Regions from separate parts of the Arthrobacter sp. NPDC080031 genome, predicted to be linked through region 2. Evidence: predicted binding sites of a transcription regulator. Region 2 holds the regulator's gene; the other holds the start of a gene.
What was found. The regulator HrcA, encoded in region 2, represses chaperone genes, less so after heat shock. The targets are predictions, from matches to a motif close to TTNGCACTCGNNNNNNNCGAGTGCNAA.
Positions count from the first base shown of each region.

Region 1: the regulator HrcA is predicted to act here: its motif matches at 8,449-8,475, upstream of AB0323_RS15815 (FmdB family zinc ribbon protein).

Region 1 is NZ_JBFBLA010000018.1:64,066-77,567, reverse strand. It holds gene AB0323_RS15840 (SURF1 family protein) at 1-627, shown strand, start outside; gene AB0323_RS15835 (DUF3817 domain-containing protein) at 624-1,142, shown strand; gene guaA (glutamine-hydrolyzing GMP synthase) at 1,263-2,867, shown strand; partial or broken gene AB0323_RS15825 (AAA family ATPase) at 2,996-7,165, shown strand; gene AB0323_RS15820 (RcpC/CpaB family pilus assembly protein) at 7,186-8,022, opposite strand; gene AB0323_RS15815 (FmdB family zinc ribbon protein) at 8,126-8,386, opposite strand; gene AB0323_RS15810 (5-formyltetrahydrofolate cyclo-ligase) at 8,543-9,148, opposite strand; gene galU (UTP--glucose-1-phosphate uridylyltransferase GalU) at 9,267-10,172, shown strand; gene AB0323_RS15800 (GNAT family protein) at 10,178-10,798, shown strand; gene AB0323_RS15795 (hypothetical protein) at 11,107-11,832, shown strand; gene AB0323_RS15790 (NAD(P)H-binding protein) at 11,839-12,639, shown strand; tRNA gene AB0323_RS15785 (tRNA-Ala) at 12,671-12,743, shown strand; gene AB0323_RS15780 (acetyl-CoA C-acyltransferase) at 13,422-13,502, opposite strand, start outside.
Region 2 is NZ_JBFBLA010000002.1:215,464-224,743, forward strand. It holds gene ybeY (rRNA maturation RNase YbeY) at 1-264, opposite strand, end outside; gene AB0323_RS02840 (PhoH family protein) at 261-1,349, opposite strand; gene AB0323_RS02845 (GerMN domain-containing protein) at 1,770-2,657, shown strand; gene AB0323_RS02850 (16S rRNA (uracil(1498)-N(3))-methyltransferase) at 2,691-3,467, opposite strand; gene dnaJ (molecular chaperone DnaJ) at 3,470-4,600, opposite strand; gene hrcA (heat-inducible transcriptional repressor HrcA) at 4,668-5,681, opposite strand; gene AB0323_RS02865 (DUF3097 family protein) at 5,867-6,724, shown strand; gene AB0323_RS02870 (DUF4870 domain-containing protein) at 6,828-7,241, shown strand; gene hemW (radical SAM family heme chaperone HemW) at 7,296-8,525, opposite strand; gene lepA (translation elongation factor 4) at 8,530-9,280, opposite strand, start outside.

The DNA.
Region 1 (13,502 bases), on a different contig from region 2:
AGCGCCAAGGGCAGTTACGACCCCGCCAAGCAGGTCCTGGTGGAGGGCCGGTTGCTCGCCGGGCAAAGAGGGTACTGGGTAGTGACCGCGTTTGCTGTCGACGGCGCCCCCGTCCTGCACGGTGTCGGCGCCTCCGCGAAGACCTGGATCCCCGTGGCCCGCGGCTGGGTCGCCGATCCTGCCCAAGCCGGGCCGCCGCCGTCGGGCACCATTGAGCTGACCGGACGGCTCCTGCCGTCCGAGGCACCAGTGCCAAACGTCGACGCCGGAGCGGGCCGCGCGTCTGCGGTTTCCGTCGCGGAACTCATCAACACATGGGAAGTCTCCAGCTATCCCGGCTTCATCGCCGCAACCTCGGAAGTATCGGCGGGCAAGACACTCGCACTTCCACCGCAGCTGAAGCCCTTGAATATCCCGGCCCAGCCCCCCAACCAACAGATCAACTGGCTCAACCTTTTCTACTCCGTGGAATGGGTGGTCTTTGCAGGATTCGCCCTCTACATCTGGTGGCGCATGGTGGCCGATGACTACCGGCGCACCCTCGAAGACGACGAGGAAGAGCCCGAGGACGAATTCCCGTCAGACGATTTGCCAGCAATTACCAAGCCAGAACAGGTAAAGCCATGATTGAGCCCAAACCGGCCATCCAGCCCGAACAGTCCGGAGAATCTGCCGCAAAGCCAAGCGCGGCCAAGAAACGCCGCTTCGGCGGAACAACGGCCCAGATCCGGTCGGCCCTGAAGTTCTATAAAGTCATGGCCTACCTCACCGGCACCATGCTGCTGCTCCTGTGCGCCGAGCTCGTCGCGCGCTATGTGTTCGGCGTGTATCTCTTCGCCGGCGGAACCAATGCAATCACTGGTCAGCCGTTCGGATTTGGATTCGCCGACGCTGAGTCCAAGGCGGTCCTGGGCGGCGTCAACGTCTCCGTGGGCGTCCTGATCGTCCATGGCTGGATGTATGTGCTGTACCTCATCTCGGACTTCCGGTTGTGGTCGCTCATGCGCTGGCCGTTCACGAAGCTCATCCTGCTCGCCTTGGGCGGCGTTGTCCCTCTCATGTCCTTCATCGTGGAGAAGAAGTTCCACTCGGAAGTAGAGATGGAACTCGCCGCGAATCCGCAGGCTTCCAAGCGCTACTGACGGGCGTGCCCCGGCGCGCATTGTGAGATCGCTAACGTCGGACAGTTTCCGGGCTGATTTCCGGGCTTCACGACCGGCTTCAAGGTGCACCGGGGCATCCCGGCAAAGTAGGCTGTTACGGTGACTACTCCCACCGCACCCTTCAGTTCTGAAGCTCAGACTTCCCAGAAGCCGGTGCTGGTTGTTGACTACGGTGCCCAGTACGCGCAGCTGATTGCCCGCCGCGTCCGTGAAGCGAATGTGTACTCGGAAATTGTTCCGCACACGTTCACCACCGAGCAGCTTCTGGCCAAGAACCCGGCAGCGATCATCCTCTCCGGCGGACCGTCAAGCGTTTATGCCGCGGGTGCCCCCAAGGTTGGCGCGGACCTTTTCGAGGCCGGCGTCCCGGTCTTCGGTATTTGCTACGGCTTCCAGGCGATGGCGAACGCGCTCGGCGGGAAGGTCGCGCAGACCGGTTTGCGGGAGTATGGCGCAACCGAGGCCACCACCGTTGGCGGACCGCGCTCCATCCTTGCGGGCGTCCCGGACTCCCAGAACACCTGGATGAGCCATGGAGACTCCGTTCATGAGGCTCCTGAAGGCTTCGAGGTCCTCGCGACCACCGCAGGCGCACCTGTGGCTGCTTTCGCGAACGAAGAGAAGCATCTCTACGGCGTGCAGTGGCACCCGGAAGTAAAGCACTCTGTCCACGGCCAGCAGGTTCTGGAGAACTTCCTTTTCAACGGAGCCGGCCTGAAGCCGAACTGGACCACCGGCAACATCCTCGAAGAGCAGGTGGACCGGATCCGCCGGCAGATCGGTGACGCCAAGGTCATCTGCGGCCTCTCCGGCGGCGTCGACTCGGCCGTCGCCGCAGCCCTCGTGCAGCGCGCCGTGGGCGATCAACTGACCTGTGTATTCGTGGACCACGGCTTGCTGCGCGAAGGCGAAGCCGAACAGGTCGAGCGTGACTTCGTTGCGGCAACCGGGGTCAAACTCTATGTCGCCAACGAGCAGGAGCGATTCCTCTCCGCCCTGGCCGGGGTCAGCGATCCCGAGACCAAGCGTAAGATCATCGGCCGCGAGTTCATCCGTGCGTTTGAGGAAGCAGAACGGGCCATCATCGCCGAAGCTGCCTCCGAAGGCGAGAGCATCAAGTTCCTCGTGCAGGGCACCCTGTACCCGGACGTCGTCGAATCCGGCGGCGGCGAAGGTGCCGCGAACATCAAGAGCCACCACAACGTGGGCGGACTGCCCGAGGACCTGCAGTTCGAACTCGTTGAACCGCTCCGCGCCTTGTTCAAGGACGAGGTTCGTGCCGTGGGCGCACAGCTCGGTTTGCCGCAGGAAATCGTCGGTCGCCAGCCGTTCCCCGGACCCGGCCTGGGTATCCGCATTGTCGGGGAAGTGAACAGGGAACGACTCGACCTGCTTCGCAAGGCAGACGCCATCGCGCGGGCCGAACTCACTGCAGCCGGACTCGACAACGACGTCTGGCAGATGCCTGTGGTATTGCTGGCCGACGTCCGCAGCGTTGGCGTGCAGGGCGACGGGCGCACCTACGGACACCCGATCGTGCTGCGTCCCGTTTCCTCCGAGGACGCCATGACGGCCGACTGGTCGAGGCTCCCGTATGACCTCCTCGCCCGGATCTCCAACAGGATCACCAACGAGGTTGACGGGGTCAACCGCGTGGTACTTGATGTCACCAGCAAGCCGCCGGGAACCATCGAGTGGGAATAGCATTCTGAGTGACCGGCCCCTGCTCCAGGGGCCGGTCACTTTGTATTTCCCCTGAAATCAGGGGTAATTTGCCTTTCCACCAGTGTTGCGGTGCGGACTGCCGGTCGATTCCCGCTACCCTCGAAAGTATGCCGATTTGGTCCAAGTCGTCTCGAGCTATCACAGAAAAGAAGGCAGCGGTGTCAGTAGGTCAAAGCCACGAAGAGAGCTCCCTGGAGCTCCGGAAATGGCTGTCCGGGCTCAAGCCCGTGACTGGTGCAGACACGATGCTGCGTTTCGTCAAGACGCCGGAAGGGTCGATAGACCTGAGCAACGGCCACCCCTCAGGCTTGGCACAGCTCCTCGCCGGGCGTCGAACCCGGCTTTCCACCCTGATCCGGGATCGCCAGCAGTATCTTGTTGCCGCGCGTGCCGCCAGGAACCTTCGCTCCAAGATTTTCGAATTGGGAAACGACCGGGGGATCGACGCCGGTTATCTGTCCTGCGGCACGGTCGTGTGGACGTCGGCGGTCGGAGGAAAACCCCAACGAGTCTCAGCCCCTGTTATGTTGGCCGCCATCTCACTCACGGCGCGGCCGGGCGAAGATGACTACGAGCTGCAACTCACCGAGCAGGCGGGCATCAACCCCGCGTTGGTCCGGCACTTGAAGACAGTCCATGGCATTGTCTTTGACGTCAACGCCGTGAGCCGTATGGCGTACAACACCGCGCGCCTTGATCCACAGCCGGTACTTGACCGACTGGCCACGTTGGTGCAACCGATCCACGGTGCCGAGGTAACCCCCAATCTCCTCATCACGACGTTGGCGGATCTGTCCGGGAACTTGGAAGACCCCTGGATCAACGAGAACAGCAGCGTCGTGGCCTCCCTGTTCGAAGCGGCCAACGGCGGGGATGTGGAACCCGAACCCATCAAGTCCGGACGGTTCCCGAACCTCGACGAGCGCGACCCCGCCGAAGAGTCGCTGCTCCTGGATGCGGACCCGGATCAGCAGTACGTGGTGGATGCCGTGCGGGCAGGCGATTCGCTGGTGGTGAGCACCCCGCCAGGCAGCGGCCAGACCCAGACGGCGATCAATGCCATCGGCGCCCTCGTCAATGAGGGAAAATCGGTGCTTGTCGTGGGCGACCGGCGGGCGAGCCTCAACGGTCTGGCGGCCCATTTTGAAGCCCTGGGCCTTGAATCGATGCTGTTCAGGCCGGGCAACGGTGCCACGCCCCAGCAGCTCAAGGGCCAGCTGGTCAGCGCGATCATCCGCAACGAAAAGTCGCTGGAGCCGCAACTTGCGAATCTCCACAAGACCCTGACCGAGCACCGCCATGCCCTCATGGACCATGTCGCGTCTTTGCACAATGTACGCCAGCGCTGGGGATGCTCGCCCTATCAGGCAATGCAGTCGCTCGCGGAGCTGACCTCGATCCAGCCTGCCCCGGCCACGACCGTGCGCTTGAAGCGCAGCGTGCTGGACAATATCAAAGACCGCGCTGAGCTGGCTGAAAGACTCCGACGCGCTGCCGAGCTTGGCAGCTTCAGCCGTGCATCGACGTCGAGCCCCTGGTACGGGGCACGCCTGGTCACCCGCAAGGAGACGGAGGAAGCCCAGCAACTGGCCAGCAGTGCCGCCGAACAGCTTCCCCGGTTGCGGGAGCGGATGAACCAGGTTGCGGAGCACTCCGAAATCCGGCTTGGGGCGAACTTCGCAGAATGGGGCGCCCAGCTTGAGCTTTTGATGGCGGTGCGGGAAAGCCTGGACAAATTCACCCCGGATATTTTTGACCGGCCAGTCCACGATCTGATTTCGGCGACCGCCACCTCCGCCTGGCGTCGTGAGCGGGCAGTGGAGATGCCCTCGATGCAGCGCTCCCGCTTGCGTCGCGTGGCAAAGGAGTACGTCCGGCCCGGTGTCCACATTGCGGATCTGCACAGCTCCTTGGTGCTCGTTCAGGAACAGCGGGCACTGTGGGCAGAGTACGCGACCACACAGCGCCATCCGGCAGTGCCCTCCGGGCTGGCGGACCTGGGCGCCAGCTACCGCGAACTGGACCGGGATCTCCGCCGTCTGGGCGATTTCCTGAAACACACTGCCGGCGGCGGCGACCTCCACGCGACCCGCTACGAAGATCTCATGCAGCGTCTTGAGCGCCTTGTGGCCGACACGGGAACCCTGGAAACGCTCCCGGAGCGCACGCTTCTGGTGGAGAATATGCGCGAGCATGGACTCGCCGAGCTTCTCGCTGACTTGGCTGAACGCGAAGTGCCTGCTGAATCCGTTGCCGCGGAACTGGACCTTGCCTGGTGGCAGTCCGCCCTGGAGGCGATGATCAGCGGTGACGACTACCTCGCCATGTCCGACGGCGATTCCCTCCGCCGTCTCGAAGCGGAGTACCGCCTCGCGGACCACGCGCACATCGCCAGCGGAGCCGCCCGGCTGCGCTGGAAACTCGCCGAAATGTGGCGTGCTGGAATCGCTGAACATCCCCGCCAATCTGAGCTCCTGAGGAACCTGATCAAGGACGGCCGCGTCACCCTCTCGGCGCTCAGCGCCCAGGCGCCAGCCCTTGTTTCCCGCTTGGTTCCCGTGTGGTCCATCAGTCCGTACTTGCTGACCGGCCTCTTGCCTGCAGAGCAGAAGTTCGATGCGGTGGTGATTCTCGACGCTGAGAGCACATCTTTGCAGGCCGTGCTGCCGGCGATCGCCCGGGCCCGGCAAGTGGTTGCCTTTGGCGACTCGAAGATCGCCAATGCCCGCACCTTCAGTGTTGCCGTGGAACCTCCCATGGCCGGTGCCGCCAGCCAAGAGACCGTAGACAGTGCTTTCAGTGCCTTGGCCCGGGTCCTGCCCACGTGGCAGTTGAACTGGGTGTACCGGGCGATTGACGAAGATCTCTTGCTCCAGCTGAGCAAGAACTACTACAACGGTGGCCTGCGCCGGCTGCCGGACGGCCAATCTGTAACAGGGTTGGACCGCTCGGTAGTAGTTGAGTACATTCCGGATGGTACCGGCCTGCCCGGGGCGGATCACGAAGGTGTTGAATCGGTCGCTGCTGAAGTGAACCGCGTGGTTGATCTGGTGTTTGAACACGCCAGCCTTAGGCCGCGGACCTCGCTCGCCGTGGTCACCGCAAGCCTGCGCCACGCGGCGAGGATCGGCGAAGCCATCAGGCTCCAGCTTCCTAACTATCCGCTGTTGTCGGGTTTCTTCAACGCCGGTGCAGAGTCCTTCCGCGTGGTGGATTTGGAGCGCGCGCAAGGACTTGTCCGCGACCACATCATCTTCTCCCTGGGGTTTGGGCGCACTCCGCATGGCCGGGCGCTGCACAGTTTCGGACCCCTGTCCGTCGAAGGCGGCCGAAACAAGTTTGCCTTGGCAATGACCCGCGCCCGGAGATCGTTGCACGTCCTAAGCTGCTTCCGTCCGGAGGACCTCGATCTGGACAGGTTGGCTCACGGCGCCGTTGAGTTCCATGAACTCCTTGACCGTGAACTGTCCGGGAATTCGGATCTGGGAACACCAGCCACCAGGGCCGCGGCCAGCGAGCAAGCGCTCGGAGAGGATCCGTTGGTAGCGGATCTGGGTGAGCGACTCCGTGCCCGTGGAGCCCGGGTGTGGCACCACTATGACGGAGCCTTGGACATCGCCGTCGCGGCAGATCCGGTGCACACCATAGGCCGTGATGACACCGAGATGCCAACACCGGTGGCCATCGAGTCGGATGGCACGGAACGATACCGCCGGATGAGCGTCCGGGAGCGCAGCCGGCTCCGGCCCCAGCTCCTGGAACGCCTTGGCTGGCGTTACATGTCCCTGTGGACCATCGAAGTATTCACGGATCCCTCGTCCTGCGCTGATCGCATCGGATCCTATCTGGGACTGGAGAAGCCGGTAGCACCCTCGTACGGTGCCGTCCAGGATGGATTCCTGGACATCGATGTTGAACAATTGGAACTGGACGGTCACCCGGATCAGGCCGCGGGCGGCCTTGGCGGTACGCAAGGCCTTGGCGGTACGCAAGGCCTTGGCTCGGGACCGGCCATCCCCTAAGGAAGCGCAATGGCGGAAAGCAAAAGCACTCAATCCAGGCACTCCGCGGACACCGGTTCCGACGCAGTAGGCGATGACACAAAGTTGGGCGAGCAGGAGAAAACACAAGTGAAGCCTGCGCCGGAGCGGAAGCATGTGGGAGAGAGCATTCTGCCCAAGAAGGCCTCCGAAGATGATCCACGCCGCTGGGGTGATGAGCCTGGCTACGACCACGATGCCTGGCTGAAGGAGCAAAGGCCCCCGCACTGGGGCTGAACGTTCCATCATGGTCGTGACTATCCGGCCTGGGTCTGGATCTGCCGTTTGTCAGAGGGATTGACGAGTACAAAGAACAGTTTCCCGCGGGTCGAAGCTCCGGCGAGGATTTCGGCCTGTTGCGGGGTGGCAGCTACAACCACAAGGCCGTCCGCCTCGTTCGTGCCCAACCATTGGCCGGCTTTGCCTCCTTGCGCGGACGTCCACAAAACCGGGACCGTAGCTGCCAGGAGCTCGGATTTCTTGTCAGGCCCGCCAAATCCGTCAGCTGCGGTGAGAACAACGTTGACCAACTGGCCCGGCGAGATGAGCTGAATTGAAGCGGGATCGGCCATGCGAAGTGGAACGACCGCCGTCGCGGGCGCGGTACCGGTCAGCAGACCCGGTCCCAGGAGTTGGGCGTCTGTGGGGATCTGCCCCTTCCTCAGGGGCGAGGCAAGCTGCTTCCCGCCATATCCAGCCCCGGAAGTGAGTGCGCCGGCCGGAACTCCGTCAGGAAGGACGTCGAGTGGCTTGAGGTCGGAATCCGTCAAAGTGGACCCGGCAGGAAGATCCCGCGCGGCGGCCAGGACCGTGGCTCGTTGCTCCGAAGGGGGAGTCAGTTGATGCACGATGATCCCGACCGCCACGCATAGGAGCAGAGCCACTGCTAGGCGGCGGTTGCGGTTTAGCCAGCTGCCGAAGCTGCGGGGCCTGGAGTGTCCCGCGGGAGCGCACAGGCGCCGGCCAGCCTTGAAGGGACCGGCGTGAAGACGGCGGGTGCTGACCCCGTCGACCGGCACGAGGAGCCTGTTGCGCGGAATCGAGGAAGGTCCGGCAGACGTGGAGCCTTTGGATACGTTCGGGGTTGCGGGCATGGGCCCACGCTAACCGGACGCCCGGGCCCGTGGCAGGGCCCGGTTGCGCTATGTGGAAATCGGTGAGCTATGTGGAAAAACCGAGGGCAGTCGGAAACCGCACTCAGCTCGCGGCAGCCGCCGGAACCGAGGCTGGAGCCGGAGACGCAGCTGGGGCTGGAGCGGCCGAAACGGTGCTTCCTTTGGAGTCCCGGGAGTCCGTGCGGTAGAAACCCGATCCCTTGAAGACGACGCCCACGCTGTTGAACTTCTTGCGCAACGAGCCCCCGCATTCAGGGCAGTCGGACAGGGAGGTGTCCGTGAAAGCCTGAACGATGTCAAAGGCATGTCCGCAGTCTTTGCAGGCATAGGCATATGTGGGCACTTGTGATCCTCCTCCGGGACGAACTACAGGTCCTGGGCTGCCAAGGCGGATTGTTCCGTCCATTAGCAGTCCCGGGGCCTGAGTGCTAATTCTATCATCCGGAGCCGGGGCCGCTACCACTGAACGTGACCGAGTAAACAGGCCGGAAACCCCCGATCAATCGACCGGAGCCAGCCGGACGATCCGATATGGGGTCAGCGCCTCCGCCACGGGTTTGTCGAACGGTTCGGCCGGGATCGTCCCCGCGGGCAGCACTTCGTGGTCATATACAACGGCGACAGTCGGCGGACGCTGCCCGTCGGCGTCGAGCTTGTCGAGGAGCCGGTCGTAGTAGCCGCCCCCTTGACCGATACGGTTTCCGCCTCCATCGACGGCGGTGGCCGGGAGGAAGATCCCAGCCGCATCCTTGATGACGTCGCTGTCGAATCGCTCGCCCACGGGCTCATCAATCGGGGCGTACTTCGAGCGGACAAATGGCGTCTCTGGTATCCAATAGACCCAGCTCAGACGTCGTTCCGGTTCACAGACGGGAAGAAGGATCCTGTGCCCGGCGGCATGGAGCGCCGCAAGCAAGGGCAGCGTTGGCGGCTCTGCAGCCACCCCGACATAGGCCGCAAAAGTCGAGGGTTTCCCCCGGGCAACCCCATCCGCCCACGAGAGGCCGTGGCGGGCGATCCCGGTTCCAGCGTCAGCACGCTGTTGTCCGGTCAAGGCGAGCCGGCGCTTGCGGCAGTCCCGGCGGATATCGTCTTTCAAAGTCACTTTTGCTCCAGTTCTCGCGGCTGTGCGGCTCCGAAGATGGCGAAAGAGCGGTGGATTCTCTCCAGTCCAGCACGTTCCCTTTTGCCCATTGTCCAGTTCCTTCCGTTAGATTAGTCCGGTGACTTCCAATAACTGCGCCGTCCGCAAGGCCGTGATCCCTGTTGCCGGGCTCGGCACCCGGTTTCTGCCTGCGACAAAAGCCATGCCCAAAGAGATGCTCCCGGTAGTCGACAAGCCGGCCATCCAATATGTTGTCGAAGAAGCCGTGAGCGTGGGACTCAACGACATCCTTATGATCACAGGCCGCAACAAGCGTGCGTTGGAAGATCACTTCGACCGGGTTCCGGCTTTGGAAGCGACTCTGGAGGCCAAGGGAGACACGACTAAGCTGGACTCGGTGCAGGCGACCAGCAACCTCGGCGACATTCACTACGTCCGCCAGGGCGACCCCAAGGGGCTGGGGCACGCAGTGCTGCGAGCAAAGCAGCACGTCGGGTACGAACCATTCGCGGTTCTTCTCGGTGACGACCTCATCGACGCCCGGGACACGCTCCTCAGCGACATGATCGAGGTCCAGCACAAAACCGGTGGATCCGTTATTGCCCTCATCGAAGTCGACCCCTCCCAGATCAGTGCCTATGGCTGTGCGGATATCGAGGATATGGGTGAAGACGGTTACGTCCGGATCAAGCAGCTTGTGGAAAAGCCAGCCGCAGACGAGGCTCCATCCAACCTGGCCGTGATTGGCCGCTACGTGCTTCACCCCGCCGTATTCGACGTCCTCGAGAAAACCGAGCCGGGCCGCGGAGGAGAGATCCAACTGACGGATGCACTTCAGGTACTCGCGGCAGGACAGGGCGAAGGTCGCGGCGTCTACGGAGTGGTCTTCCGCGGCCGTCGTTACGATACCGGGGACAAGCTCAGCTACCTCAAAGCCTGCGTCCAGCTGGCGTGCGACAGCGAAGACCTCGGTCCCGGTCTGCGTGAGTGGCTGCCGGGCTTTGCTGCCGGCCTCAGCAAGTAGGTCCCGTGTGGGGATCGGCCATTTGGCCGGTGACGCTGGAGAGCGGGGACCTCATCTTGCGTCCCATCCGCTACCGGGACAAGAAGGAATGGACCGAGGTCCGCTCGCGCAATAGTGATTGGCTGGCGCCTTGGGAAGCCTCGAACCCCGCACCTGGTGGCCGACTACCGAACTACCGGCAGATGGTGGCTTCCCTTAACGCGCAGGCTCGTCAAGCGAGTGCCCTTCCGTTTGTGATCACGGAGCGCACTCCAGGGTTCGCGGAGCCCAGGATCGTCGGGCAGCTGACGGTTTCCTCGATTATGTGGGGGTCGGCGATGACTGCCACGCTTGGCTATTGGGTCGACCAGGCTCGGGCCGGTCGCGGAATTGCTCCAACTGCGGTTGCCATGGCGACTGACCATTGTTTTGGGGCACTCGGACTGCACCGGATGGAGATCAACATCAGGCCCGAGAACGGGCCGAGCCTGCGGGTTGTTGAGAAGCTGGGATTCCGGGACGAAGGCCGCCGTGAGCGTTTCCTCCACATCAACGGAGAGTGGGCCGACCATCGAAGCTTTGCGTTGACTTCGGAGGAGGTCCCCGGGGGCTTGCTGGCTGCTTGGCTGAGACGCGGAGCAAACTAGTCCGTTTGGGTGAAGAGAGTCGGTAAATCCACTGATTTGCCGACTCTCCGACGACACACCGCGGGCAATGCGGTGGCCTCTGCGTATTTGCTTCTACGGTTTTGATTGTGGACTTCCCTCTCAGCAGCTCGGTGATATTGGTCATTGCTGTCGCGCTGTGGATTGTTTGGGTTGCGCCATACATACTGCGGAATCATGGCCACCACATCCAAGTGGCCGGTGACATTCCAGCGGATGTTATCGACGAAGACGCTCATGAACTGCAAGCCGGGGTGGTTCTGTCAATCACCCCTCGGCAGGAGAAAGCAATGGAAACCATGCAGAGCACCGCAACCGCATTGCCCGAGGCATCGGCCGACGCCGGCGAACGGCGTGATGCTGCATCGGATACAGCGGTCTTCAAAGTCAGATACGGCCGGTGCGCTCTTGCTCTCGCCGGTTTCCTCCTGCTGCTCACGGCAGCCGTTTCCGGTGTGCTGCGCATTCTTGGCCTCGTTTCGGGTTGGCTGCCACTGGTGTCCATCGTCGGCGTGGCCGGGACCGTCTTCCTGCTTCGCCAGTTGGCCATCAGGGACCGCCGGGCGAAGATGAACAGGGCCTTCCGCAGCGCAATGGGTCACACAGTCGAGAGTCCCCGCGTGAGTCCTCCGGCATCGGACCGCCCGGATACCAAGATCTTCGACGCGGAAGCCCACGCCCATGAGGCGACGCGCCTGACCGCCGTCGAACTTCGGCAGGCGGCCCTCAACGTTGCCGTCGCCGCTGGCGACAACACGGTCCGGTTTACGGCGGAATCCAAGGAATCTGAATGGCAGCCGGTGGACGTTCCCAAACCAACATATGTCGACGCCGCCAAGGCGCCCCGGCCGGCACCCGAACCCCTCGACCTGCCTGAGGCTCCCAAACCCCTCGGCAAACCGTCGTTGAAGCCGGCCAGCGCGCCTTCCACGGGCCCGTCGGTCCAGACGCAGCACGGCAAGCCTCAGAGCGCCCTCAGCAACCTCGACGACGTTTTGCAGCGCCGCCGGGCATAGCCTCCCTTGACTACGGTCTGCGTCGCAGGGGGCACGGGACAAGTCGGCCGTGAAGTCGTCCGTCTGGCGCTCGACGCCGGACTGGACGTGACGGTCCTGAGCCGCCGCCCGCCGTCGGGCGCGTCGCCGGTCCATCACGACGGCGCCCGCTACTTTCAGGCTGACGTCACCACAGGCGCCGGGCTGGCGGAAGCCCTGCGGGGGGCCGACGTCGTGATTGATTGCTTGGAAGGGCGGTTCGGGAAGGCCCGCAAGAATTTCGCCGACGGCGGCTCGCGACTGCTCGCCGCAGCGGCCGGTGCCGGCGTCCGCGAGGCGGTTCTCCTCTCGATCATCAACTGCGACAAGAGCGACGCGGCATTCTATGTCTCCAAAGCCCGGAAAGAACGGGTCTACGCGAATTCGGCGCTTGAGACAGTGGTTGTGCGGGCTACCCAATTCCACAGCCTCGTGGCGGCAGTGTTCCAGGCCGGGGCGAAAGTTCGCCTCATACCGATCTTCAAGGGCGCACGCTTTCAAACGATTTCACCGTCGGATGTGGCGTCCGAGTTGCTTTCGGAGGCGCTGGCGGCGCCGTCCCCGGAGCGGCACCGGACACGAACCATCGGCGGACCGGACATCCGGACCATGCGTGAACTCGCTGAGATCTGGCGAGAAGCTCCGGGACATGCCGGGCGGATCGTGGAGGTGCCGTTGCCGGGAGCGATGGGCAAATATCTTCGGAACGGACTGAATTTGGTGCCAAGCCAGCGGACGGGAACAGACACGTTCGAGTCTTGGTTGGCGAAGCGCGAAAATAGTTTGTAGCCTAGGGACACTGGCAACCCACGGTTGACCAGGGGCTATAGCTCAGTTGGTAGAGCGCTTCGTTCGCATCGAAGAGGTCAGGAGTTCGAATCTCCTTAGCTCCACAGAGAAGGCCCTCCGACCTGCGGAAACGTGGGGGTGGAGGGCTTTTCTCATGCCTCATGTGGGGCCAGCCACACGGAAACCACACGCTTTCGAACGTTGGGTTGGGCTGGGCGGACTGCCGTCTTGACGCAGGAGTCGACGCCTCGACGTCTGTTGGCGTTCATCTGGACATGCGTTCCGGACCGGATGGCGGCTCTTTGCAAAACTTTTGGAGGGTGTCCGTGAGATCTGGTGATTCGTTGGCCTTGGCGATGTAGTGCTTCTCTGTAATTGCCGTACCAGAGTGGCCCAGTTGGGCTGCGGCTTGCTTGGAGTGAGGGTGTAGCCTAACGCCGCCTTGAAGTTGAGGTAGGCGGTGGTTGCTGTGAGGATGTCTGCCTGCGAGCTGCTCAATGCCTCGGTACGTGTGAGGGGCGCGGCGAAGCTGCAGTGTGGCCACCAATCGGGCCAGCTCATGTCGACGTCGGCGATGATCGCCCAGACTTCCCGCGCGTCGAGGTCCTCCACTTTCACCTCCCGCGCCATGCAACCTATCCCTGTTGCCGGTCGCACGGTTGAATTCGAGCAACCCCACGCCGGCCACCCTGCGCCCGAGCTACTCTCGCTTTCCAACTAAGAACGTCTCCACAAAACCCGGGGCTTGACCAATGTCTCCCCAAGCACTTAACGCAGCACCACTATGCATGGCGACGGAAGAGGGCGGCGAGGGCCTGGCCTCCACCGATGCACATGGTGACGATGCCCAATTCCAGGTCCCG
Region 2 (9,280 bases):
GATGTCGCCCAGCATGCCCTGCGGAGCCGGCTTACCCGGTGTCCCCGGCGTCAACTCATCCATCGGAACAGACAGGACATCGGTAGCGCCGGGTTCGTCCATGAGCTCGATGTGGAGCTTTTCCATGGCAGGTTCATCCACCAGGAGGATGGAAAGTTCGGCCTGGGGGTGAATGTAGAGCCGCTCGAAGATGAAGCGTGAAAGCGTCACCAATTGGGCCTCGTCCACCTGGACGCCGGACTCGTTGTTGACCTCGATGCTCATCGGTGTTCTCCCCGTTTGTCGTGGATCGGCGTGTGCTGGGCACGCACCCGGTGCTTTTCATCCCATGTGCTGTAGGCGGACACAATGTCGGCGACGAGCCGGTGCCTGACGACGTCGGAAGCGTCCAACATCGTAAAGTTCACGCCTTCGATCCCGCTGAGGATTTCCTGGACAATGCGCAGGCCGGAGGTGGCGCCGAAGGGCAGGTCCACCTGGGTGATATCCCCCGTGACGACCATCTTGGAGCCGAAGCCCAGGCGGGTCAGGAACATCTTCATCTGTTCCGCGGTGGTGTTCTGGGCCTCATCAAGGATGATGAACGCGTCGTTGAGCGTGCGGCCGCGCATGTACGCAAGCGGCGCGACCTCAATGGTCCCGGCAGCCATGAGGCGCGGGATGGATTCCGGGTCCATCATGTCGTGCAAGGCGTCGTACAAAGGGCGCAGATACGGGTCGATCTTGTCGCTCAATGTTCCCGGCAGGAAGCCGAGTCGCTCTCCCGCCTCGACGGCAGGACGCGTGAGGATGATGCGGCTGACTTCCTTGAGCTGCAGTGCCTGAACGGCTTTGGCCATCGCGAGGTACGTCTTGCCGGTGCCTGCAGGGCCGATCCCGAAGATGACGGTGTTGTCGTCGATGGCGTCGACATAGTTCTTCTGGTTGAGCGTCTTGGGGCGGATGGTGCGCCCGCGGCTCGAAAGGATGTTGTGGGTCAGCACTTCCACGGGGTTTTGCAGCGACTGGCTGCGCAACAAGGACACAAGCTGCTGCAGCACGTCCGGGGTGATGACCGTCCCCTTGCCGACCAGGCCGCGGACTTCTTCCAGAAGCCGCATGATCCGGGGAACATCGCTTGACGGTCCGCTGAAGGAAAGCTCGTTGCCGCGCACATGGAAGTCGACGCCGGGGAACTGCGCTTCGATGTAGCGCAACGCCTCGTCATGGCTGCCAAGGGTCTGAACCATCTGATCCGAGTTGTCGAAGATGACAACTTCCGTCCGGGCGCCCGGGACAGAGTGCGGGAACTCGGCCGGACCTGTGTCAACGCTGCCGGCCTTGGGCCGCCCGTTCAATGATTCTGTCATAGTGCTGGCCTTGCGGCCTGTGCTCCTCCGGCTTGGTGATGTCCATCGATTTTCTCCGATGTCCGTCTGCTGGATGGGCGCAGGATCGCGGGCCTCGGATGCATTCAATCCTACGCCAGCCAGTCCCGGGGGTGGTTCCGGACCGTGCCCGGCGGGCTGCGGACGGCCGATCGGCGCCGCTTTGGTATCAACTCGGCATCGACCTCGTATCAATCGCATTGCAGTTGCCCGCCGGAGCATCGAAACGCCAGCCGGGGCCCATGGGACTATGACAAGCTGATTCATGGGCAAAAATGCCCCGGCGCCCGGCCCCCGGGCGCATGACTCCCCCGCACCACAGCGGCCGAACACGAGCAGGAATCCACCATCACCAGGCCAGCCGGGATTTCACACGGCACACGCATCCGGAAACGTTCCGCCATGCTTGTGACCGCCCTGACGGCTGCCTTGTTCCTGTCGGGTTGCATTGCCGACCGCACCGTACAGGGATCCACGACGGCGGTCCCCGCCCCGACAGCTGCGCTGCAGACGGCCCCGGACAGCAATGCTCCGCTCGAAACAACCCAGGCCTCAAACAAGATCCCCGTGTATTGGATCGGGCGCAGCGACACGGACACCTTCCTGTACCGCGAGTTCCGTGACAACCCGGGCAATGAGAACCCCATCACCACGGCCCTGCGGATCATGATGTCCCAGAAGCCGCTGGATCACGATTTCTTCACTCCGTGGCAGAACCCGGGCAGCCTGGCGACCTCCATTTCCGGTAAGAACGTGGTCACTGTCGATGTTTCCCGCGACGCGTTCAATTCCAATCTCGACGCCGGGACGGCCCAGCGGGCGGTCCAGGAACTCGTCTACACCGCTACCGCTGCGGCCGCGAGTTCAGGCCTGATCGATTCCGGACAGCAGATCAAAGTGACCATCCTCGTGGACGGACACACGGACTACATGGCATTCGGACAGGTCAAACTCGGCGATCCGATGGTCCGCGACGCATCCATGGTTGCACCCGTGTGGATCATCGACCCGCAGGAGGATCTGACCTTGCTTGCCGGTCCGGTCAAGTTCAACGGCCGGAGCACGGATCCCTCGAAGAAACTGCACTGGCAAATCCTTCGGGAGAATTCAAACGGCGATAAGTCGTCCTACCTCACCGGGCAGACCACGGCTTCGACCGTTCCGGGACAAGGCGGGGTCTTCAGCTTCACAGTGGGGCTCGGAGCGGGCCGCTATGAACTGCGGGTTTCCTTGGTGGGACCCAACGACGCGGACGTCGCGACGGATACCCGGAGTTTCAACGTTCGCTAAGGCCGATCGCTGGACAAGGACGTGCGCTGCGGGCTACCAGCGCCCCAGGATGTCGCTGGCCAGCACGACGGCGGCAGGACCTGCCGTCGAGGAGCGAAGCACGTGGTGGCCCAACAGGGCGGTGACGGCGCCGACGTCGCTGAGCTTCGTCACCTCGCGCGGTGAAATGCCGCCCTCCGGGCCGACGATGAGCAGGACTTCCCGTTCCGCTCCGGTATCCGCGTCGGAAACCTGGCCCTGCCACTTCTCCAGGACCTGCCGCAGGGGACGTTTCGCGTCCTCGTGCAGGATGATCGCCAGATCAGCCGCTGCAACCGCAGCAGCCAGGCCGGAGCCGTCGACGGCGGCACGCACCTCGGGAATCCACGCGCGCCGCGCCTGCTTGGCGGCTGCGGTGGCCACGGACTGCCACTTCGCGTGGGCTTTGGCGGCCCGGTCGCCCTTCCAACGGACGATCGAACGTTCGGCCTGCCAGGGCACGACGGCGTCGATCCCCAGTTCCGTTGCAGTCTCCACTGCAAGCTCGTCACGGTCGCCCTTCGCGAGGGCCTGGACCAGCACGAGCCGTACGGTTGGCTGCTGCTCCTCTTCGACCGCGGAGGCAAGGACTGTCAAGGTTCCCTGCCCGGATTCCGTCACAGTGCCCGTAAGCCGTCTGCCGGCACCGTCGGCGATATCGACGGCTTCGCCGATTTCCAGGCGCTTGACGGTGACAGCATGCCTGGCTTCGGCGCCGTCGAGCACGAAAGAATCACCAGGGCCCAGCCCGTCAAGCGTTCCGGCTGCTGTGAAGAATACGGGGTTGCTCACCGCTACAGGTTACCGAGCTTGTCCCGCAGCTTCGCGAACATACCGCCACTGGCCACAAGCTTGCCTTCGGTGAACTGCTCTCCGCGCAATTTGGCCAGTTGGCGAAGCAGGTCTTCCTGCGCGGCGTCGAGCTTGCTGGGGGTCTCAACGTGCAGGTGCACTTTGAGGTCTCCCCGGCCGTAGCCGCGGAGATGGGTGACGCCGAGTCCACGCAGCGTGATGACCTCGCCCGACTGGGTGCCGGACTTGACGTCGATTTCCTGGGGGCCGTCGAAAGTATCAAGCTGCATCTCGGTACCGAGTGACGCGGCAGTCATGGGAACGCTCAGCGTGGCGTGCAGGTCGTCGCCTTCACGTACGTAGGTGGGATCGTTGTTGACCCGGATCTCCACGTAGAGGTCGCCGGGAGGCCCGCCGGCAGGACCAGCCTCGCCTTGCGAAGACAACTGGATGCGCGTTCCGGTAGCGACGCCGCCTGGCACCTTGACGGTCAGCGAACGGCGGCTGCGGATGCGGCCCTGGCCGCCGCACTCATTGCAAGGATCCTTGATGATCGAGCCGAAACCTTCGCATGATCCACACGGTGCGGCAGTCATGACCTGGCCGAGAATCGAGCGGACTGCCCGCTGGACCTGGCCCGAGCCGCCACAAATGTCGCAGCGCTCCGGGTGGGTGCCCGGACGGCAGCATGAGCCCTCGCACGTGGGACAGACGACAGCGGTGTCCACCTCAAGCTTTTTGTTGACACCGAAGACCGCTTCGCGCAAGTCGATGCGCACGCTGATCAGGGCGTCCTGGCCGCGGCGCATGCGGGACGCGGGGCCCTGCATGCCGCCGCCTCCTCCGCCGAAGAAGGTATCGAAGATGTCCTGGAAGGCGAATCCCTGGCCCGCGTAGCCTCCGCCGAAACCGTTGTCGGTCCCGTTCTCGTTGCCGGTGGCGTCGTAGACGCGGCGCTTCTGGGGGTCGGAGAGGACCTCATATGCGTGGGTCACCGCCTTGAATTCCTCGGCAGCGCCGGCCCCCGGGTTCACATCCGGGTGCAGCTTGCGTGCGAGCTTGCGGTAGGCCTTCTTGATCTCCTCGCCGGTTGCTTCCGGCGAGACGCCCAGAACGTCATAGTGACTGCTCAAAGTCGGTATCTCTTCCTTGTTTACGGTTCCACTGCTTTTCTTGCGAGGCGGTTTCCAGCCGAGGCCGTCAGCCGCCCAGAATGCGGGAAAGGTAGCGTGCGACGGCACGGACGGCCGCCATGGTGTTGGGATAATCCATGCGGGTGGGTCCAAGAATGCCGATCTTGGCACTGCTGCCCGGACCGTAGCCCGTGGCAACCACCGAAGCCTCGGAGAGGCCGTCATAGGGGTTTTCGCGGCCGATGCTCACCGTGACGCCCCGGGGGTCCTCAGCCATGTCCGACAACAGCCGCAACATGACCACCTGCTCCTCGAGCGCTTCGAGGACCGGACCGATGCTCAGCGGGAAGTCCACGTTGGAGCGGGCCAGGTTTGCCGTGCCTGCCATGACCATGCGTTCGTCGCGGCTCCGCTCGGCGAGCCTTTCCAGGCCGTGGGCAAGGGCGCCCGCAAGGTTCCGAAGCGCGGGCGGACACAAGGCAACCACCGAGGGCAGGACTTGCGGCATGAGGTCGAGCTGGGAGCCGGCAATGCTCCCGAGGAATCGCGCCCGCAAAGCCATTAGCTCTTCGTCGGCAGCGTCTGTCGCCGCGTGCACAACGCCCTGTTCCACTTTGCCCGAATCGGCGATCAACACCACCAAGACTTGGCGCGGTGCCAAAAGGACAAACTCAATATGGCGGACACGCGCGCGGCTCAGGTGCGGATACTGGACGACGGCGACCTGGTTGGTCAGTTGGGAGAGCAGCCGGACGGTTCGCTCAAGGATGTCCTCGACGTCGTCGGGGCCCTCAAGCAACGAGTGGATGGCCCGGCGCTCGGCAGCCGAAAGCGGCTTGACCTCGGAAATACGGTCGACGAACAAGCGGTAGCCCTTGTCCGTGGGAATGCGGCCCGCACTCGTGTGTGGTGCTGCAATGAGGCCTTCTTCTTCCAAGAGAGCCATGTCATTGCGGATGGTTGCGCTCGACACTCCCAGATGGTGCCGTTCGACCAAGGCTTTGGAGCCGACGGGCTCGCGGGAGTGAACGTAGTCCTCCACGATGGCGCGCAACACTTCCAGCTTCCGTGGTTCGCTCACTGCCCACCTCCAATCAACATTTCAATAAATAATTAGCACTCAACATGCCCAAGTGCTAACAAGTCTAGTATGAGCCACCTCGTTGTTAGCATTGGTACCGCTCGCGGCGAACATGATTCCCGCGCGGTCCTGGGGAATCCCATGGACCGTGACCGATCCCCCTAGCGCAAAGTGGTGTGAAGACCGTGTCTTACGACAATTGGGGCCCGCAAGACCTCTCCTCGCCGGCCAAACGGCAACTGCCGGAGGTGCCCGTTGAACGCGGGATGGTTCTCGAGGACGTGCAGTCCGGTTGGGTCGGTGCCGTGACCAGGGTGGAGAAGTCCGGAGGCATGCACATTGTGGTGCTTGAGGATCGACGGGGAAAGGCCAAGTCATTCCGGCTCGGATTCGGATTCCTGCTGGAGGGACAAGCAGTGAAGCTCCTGCCGCCGGCGCCACGCGCGGCAGCCGCCAAGGGTGCGGCGCAAGCAGGCAGGACGGCTTCGGGATCCGTCCGCGTGGCCGGCCAGCGGGCCCAGGTCGCCAAGGCGAGCCGGATCTGGGTGGAAGGCAAGCACGACGCCGAGCTTGTGGAAAAGGTGTGGGGAGATGATCTCCGGGTGGAGGGCATCGTCGTCGAGCCCTTGCACGGTGTGGACGATCTCAAGGCGGCCATTGCCGCGTTCTCCCCCGGCCCTGGCCGGCGGCTCGGAATCCTGGTGGACCATTTGGTACCGGATTCAAAGGAGTCGCGGATCGCTGCAGACGCCATGACGCTGCCGGGCGCCGCGGGAAACGTACTGATCGTTGGACACCCCTATGTGGACGTCTGGCAGGCCATCCGCCCCAAGGTGTTGGGGATCGAGCAATGGCCAACCATCGCCCGCGGCACGGATTGGAAGACCGGAATCCTGAGGTCGTTCGGCTGGCCGCATGAGACAGCCGAAGACGTCGGACTTGGCTGGCAGAAGCTTCTGGGCGCTGTCCACAGCTACGCCGATTTGGAGGCCTCTTTGCTGGGTCGCGTGGAGGAAGTGATCGATTTCCTGACCGTTCCGTGAGGATTGCCTGCTCCCGGGCACAAGAGTTGGTCGGCTGATCGCGTGCCGAGCAAGTATTCTGGGACAGCAACACCGCACCGATAGATACTCGAAGGAAGATACTGTGGCAGACAACGCTCCTGACGATCGGGATGGCACCTCGGGCCAGTCCCAGTACCACGGCGTTCCTGCCAACGCGCTGCCCTTGACCGCATCGGAGGACCGGCAGTGGGCAACCCTGGCGCACTTCGGCGGGATCCTTGGCTGCGTGCCTTCGCTTCTGATCTACCTGATTTTCCGCGAACGTGGCCCGTTCACCGCACAGGAATCCAAGGAAGCCCTCAACTTCACTTTGCCTCCGACGATTGCGGCAGTGCTCGCCAACATCCTCGTCTTGCTTCCGGTGGTCGGAAACCTCTTCGCCGTCCTTGCCACGGCAATCTGGGTCGCAGTGACCTGCTTCTCGGTGTCGGCCGGAATCCGGGTCAACCACGGACAGCCGCACCGCTACCGCTTCAACCTGCGCTGGATCAAGTAGCCGGTCTTCGCAGGTGCCTGTGCCGGTTGGTGCGTCTGCCGTTAGCGCGGGGCGCTAGTCCGGAAGGATCCGGCGGACCACGGCATCCGCGAGTAGCCGGCCTTTGAGTGTCAGGATCAACCGTCCTTGAAAGGCCGCTCCAGGCTCAACCAGGCCGTCGGCAATGAGGCCTGCGACGGCGTGGCGGCCCACCTTGTCGAGGGCGTCGACCTGAAGCCCGGTGCCGAGGCGCGCCTCGAGCATGATGCGTTCCACTTCCCGGGTTCCGGCGTCGAGCGTTTCGCGTCCGGCGGCGGGCGACACCCCGCTACCGAGCCTGTTGGCATAGGCGGTGGGGTGTTTGACGTTCCACCAGCGGACGCCGCCCATGTGGGAGTGCGCACCGGGTCCGATGCCCCACCAATCGTCTCCCCGCCAGTAGGCGAGGTTGTGTTTGCACGCCTGTTCGGGCGTGCGGGACCAATTGCTGACCTCGTACCAGTCCAGTCCGGCGGCGCTGATCAGCTGGTCGGCGAGTTCGTACTTGGCGGCGTGGTCGTCGTCGTCGATTCCCGGAACTTCTCCGCGCCGGATCTGTGCCGCCAGCTTGGTGCCTTCTTCCACGATCAGCGCATAGGCGCTGATGTGGTCCGGCCCGTAGGACAGGGCAGTCTCCAGGGAAGTCTGCCAATCAGCCATGGACTCGCCGGGAGTGCCGTAGATGAGATCGAGGCTCACGGCGAGGCCGGCGTCGCGCGCCCACTGGACCACCAAGGGGACCCGGCTGGGAGTGTGCGTACGGTCCAGGACCTTGAGCACGTGAGGGACCGCCGACTGCATGCCGAAGGAAATCCGCGTAAAGCCGGCGTCGGCCAACAGGTGGAGGGACTCCGGCGTCACGGAGTCCGGGTTCGCTTCAGTGGTGACTTCGGCTCCCGATTCCAGGCCCCAGTGCCCGACGGCGGCAGTCAAGATGCGTGCGAGATCTTCAGCCGGCAGCAGGGTCGGTGTGCCACCGCCGAAGAACACCGTGCTCAGGGGCCGCTGCGGCAGACCGGAGGCTTCCATGGCCCGGACGGCGAACTCCACTTCCGAAATGGCAGTAGACGCGTAGGCGTCCTGGGAGGCACCGCCGCCCAGCTCGGTGGCGGTGTAGGTGTTGAAATCGCAGTAACCGCAACGCACGGCACAGAACGGTATGTGGACGTACAGCCCAAACTTGCGTGAACTGACGCCGTCGAGCACCTGCGGCGGCAAGAGGCCATCCGCAGGTGCAGGATCCCCGAGGGGAAGAACGCTAGGCACCGGGTTACTTCCTGGCCTTGTCCTTGGATTCGTCGGTGGTCAGGGCTGCGATGAACGCTTCCTGTGGAACCTCCACGCGGCCCACCATCTTCATGCGCTTCTTGCCTTCCTTCTGCTTTTCCAGAAGTTTGCGCTTACGGGTGATGTCACCGCCGTAGCACTTGGCAAGGACGTCCTTGCGGATGGCGCGGATGCTCTCACGGGCAATGATCCGCGAGCCGATGGCCGCCTGGATCGGCACCTCGAACTGCTGGCGGGGAATGAGTTCGCGCAGCTTGCTCGTCATCATGACGCCGTAGGCGTAGGCCTTGTCGCGGTGCGTGATGGCGCTGAAAGCGTCAACCTGCTCACCCTGGAGCATGATGTCCACCTTGACCAGGTCGGCAACCTGCTCGCCGTCGGCCTTCCAGTCCAGCGAACCGTAGCCGCGCGTCTTGGACTTGAGGATGTCGAAGAAGTCGAAGACGATCTCGGCCAGCGGCAGCCGATACCGGATTTCCACGCGGTCTTCGGAGAGGTAGTCCATGCCGCCCATGACGCCGCGGCGGCTCTGGCACAGCTCCATGATGGCGCCCACAAACTCATTCGGCGCAAGGATGGTGGCGGACACCATCGGTTCGCGGACCTCGGCGATCTTGCCGGTGGGGTATTCGCTCGGGTTGGTGACGTGCAGGACCCTTTTGTCCTCCAGCGTGACCTCGTACTCAACGTTGGGAGCGGTGGAGATGAGGTCGAGGTTGTACTCGCGCTCAAGG